DNA from 3 places in the Roseibium sp. AWQ4_290 genome. Region 1 is predicted to be linked to each of the others. Evidence: riboswitches for the same ligand, from Rfam matches in the RefSeq annotation. Region 1 holds a riboswitch; each other region holds the start of a gene.
The links. A riboswitch is a leader RNA that binds a small molecule or an ion and turns the genes downstream of it on or off. The one in region 1 is predicted to bind thiamine pyrophosphate.
Positions count from the first base shown of each region.

Region 2: linked by a shared signal. The riboswitch ahead of ACXAH0_RS06040 (ABC transporter permease) and the one ahead of thiM (hydroxyethylthiazole kinase) in region 1 are both predicted to bind thiamine pyrophosphate.
Region 3: linked by a shared signal. The riboswitch ahead of ACXAH0_RS13030 (FAD-dependent oxidoreductase) and the one ahead of thiM (hydroxyethylthiazole kinase) in region 1 are both predicted to bind thiamine pyrophosphate.

Region 1 is NZ_JBSWYG010000001.1:113,722-116,987, reverse strand. It holds gene ACXAH0_RS00500 (hypothetical protein) at 144-557, opposite strand; gene ACXAH0_RS00495 (Lrp/AsnC ligand binding domain-containing protein) at 699-935, opposite strand; TPP riboswitch at 1,069-1,177, shown strand; gene thiM (hydroxyethylthiazole kinase) at 1,247-2,020, shown strand; gene thiD (bifunctional hydroxymethylpyrimidine kinase/phosphomethylpyrimidine kinase) at 2,056-2,862, shown strand; gene ACXAH0_RS00480 (TRAP transporter substrate-binding protein) at 2,864-3,266, shown strand, end outside.
Region 2 is NZ_JBSWYG010000004.1:218,737-222,002, forward strand. It holds gene ACXAH0_RS06035 (hypothetical protein) at 1-1,131, shown strand, start outside; TPP riboswitch at 1,331-1,437, shown strand; gene ACXAH0_RS06040 (ABC transporter permease) at 1,682-2,437, shown strand; gene ACXAH0_RS06045 (ABC transporter substrate-binding protein) at 2,461-3,266, shown strand, end outside.
Region 3 is NZ_JBSWYG010000011.1:138,406-141,671, reverse strand. It holds gene ACXAH0_RS13040 (thiazole synthase) at 1-509, opposite strand, end outside; gene thiS (sulfur carrier protein ThiS) at 514-711, opposite strand; gene ACXAH0_RS13030 (FAD-dependent oxidoreductase) at 695-1,672, opposite strand; TPP riboswitch at 1,832-1,951, opposite strand; gene ACXAH0_RS13025 (P-loop NTPase family protein) at 1,984-2,523, opposite strand; gene ACXAH0_RS13020 (pirin family protein) at 2,668-3,266, shown strand, end outside.

The sequences.
Region 1 (3,266 bases):
GTCCTGGGGCAGAACGCAACGCCTGCCCGGATCTGGAACCGGGGTCCTGTGAATTGCGGTTGGTCTGAGATGCCGTCAAAGAGCGCGGGGACAATGCCCCGCAACAAAGCGTGCGCAGCATCGCAAGACTTCTGCCCGGCAGGCTATTTCGGTGTGTACTGAAAAGTCTGCACCGGGCTTTTTGAGCCGTCCGGATAGATCAGTTGCACATCGATGCTCTCAACCGAGCCGGGCGGCAGCTCGAGATAGGGTTTGTCTTTCAGGACCGCATTGGGATTGTCCGGATCACACGGGGCCAGCTCCCAGATCTGATCCAGCGCTCCGCCATTTATTCCATAAAACACATAGTCGATGCCGCAGGTCCAGGATTCCAGATGGGTGAAATAGATCAGCTGCTTGCCCTGCCAGTCCCGGAACGACACCCAGTTCGCCTTGGTCATATCCAGAACAGTTTTGATCTGCTCCGGCGGCATGCCCTGGGCGAGGGCGGGCTGGGACAGGGCGGCGGCAAGGTTTGGCAGGGTGGCCGCAAAGGCCAGCAATTTAAAACAGCGCATGCTCATCCTCCAGGTCCGGCACACCGCAATGACGCAGCCAGAGCAAACCGCGTCTCATCTTGTCTGCGTTTCGCTGCCAGACATTCAGAGATGTCGACGCAGACCGCAAAACGGTTTGAACCCGTTTGACCGTGGCGCCCCCTAGAACGCCTTGAACGTGATAATCGTCTTGGTGTCCTGAATTCCGTCGATCGGATGAACCTTTTCATTGACGAAATGGCCGATATCCGCGCTTTCTTCGACATAGAACTTCACCAGAAGATCATAGTCTCCGCTGGTTGAATAGACCTCGGAGGCGATTTCCGCATCGGCAATGGCGTTGGCAACCTGGTAGGTCTTGCCCAGCTGGCATTTGATCATCACGAAAAACGGGACCATGGGGTGCTCCAGGATGTTGGCATGAACTGTTCCTGCAAGCACATGGCCGATCTGGCCGCCGCAGTCAATTGCCGCATGGCAGGTCTTCCGGCCGCAAGGCTTGCAATCCCCCTGGAGGCTTGTTAGCAGTGCGGTCTTCTCATGGGGGTGCCCGGCAGGTTTGATCGGGCTGAGAGGCTGCCGCCAACTCCTTGAACCTGATCCGGTTGATCCCGGCGGAGGGAGTTGAGATGAAGACCGTTCCGGCCTCCGGCCAAATGCCTTCCTTCCCTTCTCTCTGATTGGATCATCCGCCTGCTGGAGGCAAGTGCATGAGCCTGTCCGTTGCCGCATCCACACAGCCGCTTGCAGCGGATACCGTCTTCCGCTTGCTTGAGCGGGTGCGCGCGCGCAGTCCCCGTGTTCACACGGTGACCAATGCGGTTGCGCAGACCTTTACCGCCAATGTGCTTTTGGCCATCGGCGCGGTGCCATCCATGACAATTGCGCCGGAGGAAGTGGCCGGATTTGCCGCCAGCGCCGATGCGCTGTTGCTCAATCTGGGCACGCTGGATGCGGACCGGCGGCAGGCCATTCCGCTGGCCTTTGACGCTGCCAGATCAGCGGGCCGCCCGGTCTGTATGGATCCTGTTTTTGTCAACCGCTCGCCGGTCCGCTGCGCCTTTGCCCGTGAACTTCTGGGCCGGGGGCCGGATCTGGTGCGCCTGAACGGGGCCGAACTGGAAGCTTTGTGTCCGGACCGGCAAGATGTGGACGCGGTTATTTCCGCTGGCACAGTGCTGGCAGTCACGGGGGCTGAAGACAAGGTGGAGAGCCTGAGCGGAGATTACCGCCTGCAGAACGGCCATCCGCTGCTGGCGCGGGTGACGGCGACCGGCTGCGCGGGCGGGGCGGTTCTGGCCGCCTTTGCCAGCGTGGAGGAGGACCGGGCGCTCGCGGCTGCGTGCGCTCTGTCCGTGTTCAACATTGCCGGGGACGTGGCGGCTGAGCGGGCGCGCGGCCCGGGCAGTCTGGTGCCGGAGCTGCTGGACGCGCTCTATGCTCTGTCGCTGCGCGATATCGAGAGATTGCTGAGAACCGCGTGAGCGGCGTTCCATTCACAAACTGTCAGGAGGGTGTCATGACCGCGATTGCGGTAACCATTGCAGGATCGGATTCAGGCGGTGGCGCGGGAATTCAGGCGGACTTGAAGACCTTTTCTGCCAATGGTGTCTATGGGGCCAGTGTTCTGGCCGCGCTGACCGCCCAGAATACGCTCGGGGTTAGCGCCATTCATGAGGTCCCTGTGGAGTTTGTGCGGGCGCAGATGACGGCGGTCTATTCTGACCTCAAGGTGAGTGCGACCAAAATCGGCATGCTGTCGGGCACGGCCATCATCGAAGCTGTGGCGGCTGGTCTGGACGCGGCTGAAACGGGTGCCGTCGTTCTGGACCCGGTCATGGTGGCGGCCTCCGGCGATCCGCTGCTGTCTGACGGTGCGGTTGCGAGCCTGATCGAGTGTCTTTTGCCGCGCGCCGACATCATCACGCCCAATCTCCACGAAGCAGCCCGCATGCTGGAGACAGAAGTTGCGGCTGATGAAGAGGAGATGCGCGCTCAGGCGGAGCAGCTTTTGCGGCTGGGCGCTTGCTCCGTTCTGCTGAAGGGTGGCCACGGGGGGGGCGCTGAGAGTGCAGACCTGTTTGCCGACGGCACGGGCCGGGAGATCTGGCTGCGGGAGACGCGGCTTGAAACGCTAAACACCCATGGCACCGGCTGCACCCTGTCATCGGCCATTGCCGCAGGACTGGCCAAGGGCGAACCGCTGGAGCAGGCTCTTGCAGAGGCCAAACGCTATGTGCATGCGGCGATTGCCGCTGCCGACGATCTGAAGATCGGGGCCGGGCATGGACCGGTGCATCATTTTCACGCCCTTTGGAGCCAGTGACATGCCAGAAGACACCCGTTTATCCTCGAAGTCCTCTTTGAGCCGCCGGGCCTTTGTCGGCGCTGCGACTGGGGGCGCCGCAGCGGCCGGGGCAAGCTTGCTGCCGGCACCAGCGCTGGCACAAGGGGCAGCAGACGCAGTGACCTGGAAGATGGTGACCTCCTGGCCGAAGAACCTGCCGGGACCGGGCGTGACTGCACAGCGGATTGCCGATCAGGTGGCCCGCCTGTCCAAAGGGCGTTTCCAGATCCATCTTTATGCGGCCGGAGAGCTGGTGCCTGCCCTTGGTGTCTTTGATGCGGTTTCGGCCGGTACCGCCGAAATGGGCCACTCGGCCTCCTTTTTCTGGCAAGGCAAGATCCCGGCCTCGGTGTTCTTTACGGCCGTGCCGTTTGGCCTGCTGC
Region 2 (3,266 bases), on a different contig from region 1:
GAGATGCCCTCGCTCTTTGCCGACCGGCATGAGCCGGTTCCGGTGCCGGTGCCTCAGGATCGGTCCAAACGGGAGCGGCCCAGCGCGTCGGATGCGTTGCGCGGGTCAGGGGCCGGACGCATGGTTCCGGTCGCGCTCGCTGGGGTTCTGGTTCTGATCGTTCTGGGCGCCGCCGCTTATTTCTTCCTGCCGTCGGAGGACCAGGCGGCGGTCAGCCGTCAGGAGACACCGGCAGAGGACACGCAGCCTGCCACTTTTCAGCCAGAGCCCGCGCCGTCCCAGGCCTCGGTGGCCGAGGACCCGGCAGATACGGGCGCAAGTGCCAAGAACACCGACAGGCTTCTGGATGACAGCGGCGGCGAGGTTGTTGCGCCTGATGCCCGCACGGTTACCACAACGACGATCACGCCGCAGCCGTCCGCACCGGTTGCCTCCACGCCCTCCTCGCCGGGAGCGGCCAGCACCGGCTCAACCTCTGCAATTCCGCTTGTGGAACCAGCCCAGCCGTCTGTTGGCGGGACACAGGGCGGTCTGGCAAGTATCACCCAGCCGGGAGCAAGCGCCTCTGCAAGCGCGCCAGCACCCAGTGGGGCCCAGCGGTCCATCCTCTATGAAGAAGGGGAAGATACGTCCGGAGCAGGTACGGCGTCTCAAGGGGCGGTTGTCTGGGGTCTGAGGCAAGAAACGGATCTCAACGGCAACCAGCTGTCTGTTCTGACCGCGCAAGTCGACATCCCCGAGCGTGGGGTGAAAGTTGATATCCGTATCAAGCCGAATGACGACACGTCACTGCCTGCAAGCCATCTGGTGGAAATCGAATATGACTTTCCGGACGGATTTGCGGCCGGGGACGTGGTCAATGTGCCAGGTCTTGTCATGAAGCCGACGGAAGAAGCCCGGGGCGATGCCCTGATCGGCGCGTCTGTGAAAGTCTCTCCCGGCATCTTCTGGATTGCCCTGTCGAATGACATCGACAAGGAAGAGCGCAATATGGGACTCTTGAGCGGGCGTGGCTGGATCGATATTCCGATGCTGTATGAAAACGGCAAGCGCGGCATCCTGACCCTCGAAAAGGGCGAAACGGGCAATGACGTCGTCAACAAGGCGGTTGCCTCCTGGCAAGCGGGCTAAGGCTTGAAAGAGCGCTCTGTCATCCGGTTTCAAACCGCTTTGCTGTGATATCTCTGATGTCTGGAAGCGAAAGTCAAAGCGCATGAAATGCGGTTGCTTCAGCCGTTTTCTCTCTGAAATGGCAGTGTCTTTAAGGTTTGCCGGAGAAAAGGTTTCCGGACCGGTCTTGCGTTTTGTCTCAAGGCGGGGCATGTTCGCGCCTCGGTCCGAGGGGTGTTCCGGTTTCCGGAGCTGAGATGGCGTTAAGCTGAACCCTTAGAACCTGATCCGGGTCATACCGGCGAAGGGACGGAATCCTTAGCCTATATCCCGGATCTCCAGTGTCATACTGGCTGGTCATTTTCCTGCTGTAACCGGATTCTGGAAGCTGCGGGGGCGCCAGCCGTGAGCGCCGGTCTCTTTTGCATGCCTTTGAATGGGTGTGCGAGGCCGGGGTGAGGACGGGAGATCCTATGCGTTCGTGTCTGCCAGGGCAGCCGTCATCGCACCAGCGAAGACCGGCTGCTGGAAAGAAAGATCCAAACAGCTGCCGTGCGCCCGGAGAGGCCGCATGAGAGACGTGCTGTTGGTGCTGAGGCGCATTGCCGTTTCTGTCCTTGCGGTCTTCGGGGTCTGGGCCTTACTTGTGGCGGTGTTTCAGCCGCCTGCATTCCTGCTGCCCGGCCCGGTCGATGTTCTGCGTGCCTTTCCCGCCAATGCAGGGTTTTTATTCTACCATGCGGGCATCACCGCGTCAGAGACCCTGCTGGGGTTTGTTCTTGGGGTGCTGTGCGGAACGGCGCTTGCCGTCTTGGTCTGGCTGTTTCCGCTCGCCGGACGCCTGGTCATGCCGGCCGTTCTGGTGACCCAGGCCTTGCCGGTCTTTGCCATTGCCCCTGTGCTTGTTCTCTGGCTCGGCTTCGGTATGACCTCCAAGATCGTCATGGCCATCCTGATCATCTTTTTCGCGGTGACCTCCACGGTCTATGACGGGTTGCGCCGGCTCGATCCCGGCCTTGCCGATCTTGCGCGCCTTTACCGGGTCAACCGGGTTCAGGAACTTGTGGTGTTCCGGCTGCCTGCGGCCCTTCCGGCGCTTGCCTCAGGGATGCGGGTGGCCGCCGTCTTTGCGCCCATAGGGGCGGTGGTTGGTGAATGGGCGGGGGCCAAAGGCGGGCTTGCCTTCATCATGCTGCAGGCCAATGCCCGCGGAAAAGCAGATCTTCTTTTTGCTGCAGTCATTTTGCTGGCCTTGATGGTTCTGGCGATGCGCGCTGCAGTCGACCACCTCACCCAACGTCTTGTTCCCTGGCAGGCCGAAGACTGACTGCCACATTCCGGAGGAGTTTCATGAAAAAAATCCTGTTGTCCCTGTCTCTTGCCACCGCACTTCTGGCCAGCGGTCCGGTTCAGGCGGCTGAGAAGCTTACCGTGCTTCTGGACTGGTTCACGAACCCCGATCATGCTCCTGTCATCACTGCGAAGACCAAGGGGTTCTTCGCGGCGGAAGGGCTGGAGGTGGAGCTGATCGAGCCGGCCGACCCGTCCATGCCGCCCAAGCTGGTTGCGGCCGGGCAGGGCGACATTGCCATTTCCTATCAGCCGACCCTGCATGCGCTGATCGAGGAAGGCCTGCCGGTGTCCTGGATCGGAACCCTTGTGGAAACGCCGCTTAACTCGCTGATCGTGCTCAAGGATGGGCCCATCAAGACCTTGAAGGACCTGAAGGGCAAGACCATCGGCTTTTCCGTGTCCGGCTTTGAAGATGCCATGCTGGGGCAGATGCTCAAATCGGTTGAACTGACCATCGATGATGTGGAGTTGATCAATGTGAATTTCTCCCTGTCTCCGGCGCTGATGGCAGGTCAGGTGGACGCGGTCATCGGGGCTTACCGCAATTTCGAGCTGACCCAGATCGAGATCGAGGGCAAGGAGGGGCGGGCCTTCTTCCCGGAAGAAAATGGCGTGCCGATTTTTGATGAGCTGGTCTATGTGGTCGGAAAGGATACGGTGGATGATCCGCGTTATGTCAAGTTTCTGGCTGCGGTGGAAGCTGCGACCATCTATCTGACAAACCATCCGGATGAGGCTTGGGATGCCTTCATCGAGGCCTATCCGCATTTGAACGATGAGTTGAACAAGCGGGCCTGGGCCGA
Region 3 (3,266 bases), on a different contig from region 1:
GCGCGCAAGGCATCCGGATTGACCGGTCCTTTGGCCGACCCGATTGGCGCGCACCAGGGCATCAAGACCTCGCACCCCGCCTCCAAAAGCCGTTCCCCGACCACCACATCGTCGGTTGTATAGGGAAACACCTTGAAGCCGTCCCCGCTTAATATGCGGGCCGCCTCCACCAGCGCGAAGACATCGGGCTGGAGACTGTCGTGGTGGCCGATGACTTCCAGCTTGATCCAGTCGGTCTGGAACAGGTCCCGAGCCATTCGGGCGGTGGTGACCGCCTCCTGAACCGAGTGGCACCCGGCGGTGTTGGGTAGAATCTTGACTTTCAGCTCCCGGATCATGGCCCAGAACCGCCCGCCGGAGCCGCTGCCAGCCGTTTCCCTGCGCAAGGAGACGGTCAGGATCTGCGCGCCTGAGGCCGAAACAGCCTCCGCCAGGATCTGCGGGGACGGATATTGCGCTGTACCGAGCAGAAAGCGCGACCCGACCGTTTCGCCATAAAAGTTCAGCATAGGCTTACCCTCCCTGCATCGGCGACAGGATCTCGATCCGGTCCCCGTCCTGGAGAACACAGCCGGCCCGTTCTTCGGCGGCCACAAGGTCCCCGTTTCTGGCAGTGGCCAGAAAGTCATGGTCATAGGCCAGTTCGTCAAGCAGGGCGGCCAGTGTTGCACTGGCCCGGTCCTGCGCCTCGCCATTAATGATGAGCTTCAAGGGAGGTCTCCTGCAAAAGGGGAAGGATCTTGTCTGCCGCCGAAACGGCAAAATGGGGAGCAAGCAGAAAGCCGTGCCGGTAAAACCCATTCAGGGAGACGCTATTGCCGCTAAAGACAAGGCGCGGCAGATTGTCAGCATAGGCCGGGCGCAGGCCCGCCCCGGTCTCAACGATCTTGGCCTCGGCAAAACCCGTATGAAGGCTGTAGGCAGCGTTAAGCAGTTCCATGGTTGAGCGCACGGAGACCGGACCCCGGTCATCGCTTTCAATCATTGTCGCCCCGACCATGAAATGCCCGCCCTCCCTCGGAACCACATAGACCGGGATGCGCGGATGCAGAAAACGGACCGGGCGGGAGAACGTGACTTCAGGCGCGTGCAGGATCAGCATTTCCCCGCGCACCGGACGCAGCGCGGGATCTGGTGCCGCCATGCCCGTGCACTCGACGTTCAAGCCCGTGGCGGCAAAAAAGTCCCGGCAGCCGTAGCGAATCCGGCCCCCGCGTTCGCCCAGTCCGGCCTCAAGAGCCTTGAGGGCCTTGCGCGGATCAAGATGGGCTTCTCCGGCAAAAAACAACCCTCTTGCGAACCGGCCTGCCAGATCCGGCTCCAGAACGCCCAGCGCTTCGGCCTCCACCCACTCAAAGCCGCTGGTGCGCGACGCAAAACGGCTCAGCTCTCCAGCATCCCGCGGAGCGGCCACCACCAGAGTGCCCTTGCGGTGGACCTCGTCGGGCACGGCGGCGTCCCACCAGCCGATGGACTTTTCGCCCCAGGACAGCACCTGTTCTTCCGCGTTTTCCCGCTCACACCAGGGGGCCAGCATGCCGCCTGCGAGCCAGGACGCACTGGCGCAAAGGCTCTCATGCCGTTCAATCACCTCGACCTCGAGGCCGCGCGAGGCAAGTTCGTACGCCAGCGCCAGACCGGCAACGCCTGCGCCCTTGATGCCAAGCCTCATGACTGGGCCCAGGTCGGACGCAGATGTGTCTTCTGCCGGAAAGACCCGCTTGAAATCAGAAAAGCCATAGGATGTGTCTCCGCAAGGACCCTGAGAAGGTCCGGCCGTCCGGTCCCGTGGTTTCTGGAAGGGAGGCTCGCAGCCAACTGCCGCGGCCCTTCTCGGGGCCGCACACCCTCCCTTCGCCAGCATGACCTGGATCAGGTTCGTCGGGTCCCTGCGCTGCCTCTTGAGCCAGCAGTATCTCAGCCCCTTGTCAGGGCACCCCGGGTGAAACCTTCTTGTGCCGCCCGATCCCGGCTGTTGTCAAGTTACCGTTGGGAGGCGTGCACCCGGTCAGGAAGCCCGGAGAGAAAGGCCTCCACCTCGCCGATTGTCGCAATCCTCAGAACCGTCAGGTGATCCGGCGGGGCCTGATATATCTTTTCAAGTTTCAGACGGGCGCTGTGCCGGGTTCGCCAGATATAGCTCAGAAAATCAAGGGTCTGTCGGTCAAAGACTTCCGGGCAACCCTCGGTCAGATCCGGACGGCTCTGGCCGTGATACCGGATGGAGCGTTTCAAGACCCGGAACAGCCGCCGGGCCACCGGCACATCCAGCCAGATGAAGGTATCTGCACGGGCGACCCGTTCCGGATAGGTGTTTGAATGGCCGCCTTCGAAAATCCACACGTCTTCCATATGAACCTCGTGGCTCATCCGGTCCTTTTCGGCCATGGTTCTTTGAACCCAGCCGGGGCGGAATTGGATCTTGTCCATGTGATAGACCGGAAGGCCGGTCTTTTTGCCCAGCGCGACGGCAAGCGTACTCTTGCCAGAGCCCGGACCACCAACAATCATGACGCGCTTCATGCCGACCTGCACCTTGAAGAAAAAGGCCCGTCTTTATAGCCGCTTCTGAGCAGAAGAAAACCTGAAACAGACTGTTCAATGGACACGTCCCGACACGCGGCCCAAATGAGATGTCAGACGCGAATTGACGGAGAGGAGAGACTGATGAGCTGGTTGAACTGCCCTGATCCCATTCCCGGAGTTGCCTCAAGCTGTGACCCGATCGAAACAATCATAGTCCCGCGCACCTCTGACCTCGGCGGCTTCTCCGTCCGCCGCGCCCTGCCCTCGGCAAAGCGGCGCATGGTCGGCCCGTTCATCTTCTTTGACCAGATGGGACCGGCGGAGCTTCTGGTGGGCGGCGGCATAGATGTGCGCCCGCATCCCCATATCGGGCTGGCAACAGTCACTTATCTGTTTGAAGGCGAAATGTATCACCGGGACAGTCTCGGCACCGAGATCGCCATTGCCCCCGGCGCCCTCAACTGGATGAGCGCAGGCAAGGGCATCGTGCATTCCGAACGCGAACGCCCGGAGCGCCTGACCGCCAAACGTCCCCTCTTTGGTCTGCAGAGCTGGGTGGCGCTGCCGAAACACCTGGAAGAAGGCGACCCGACCTTTCAGCATCACGGAACGGAGGAACAGCCGGAATTCTCCGACAAGGGCGCTTCGGTCAAACTGATTGCGGGCAGTCTTTTCGGTCACACCGCGCCGGTCAACACCGCATCTGAAATGTTTTACGCGGACATCACCCTGGAGCCTGG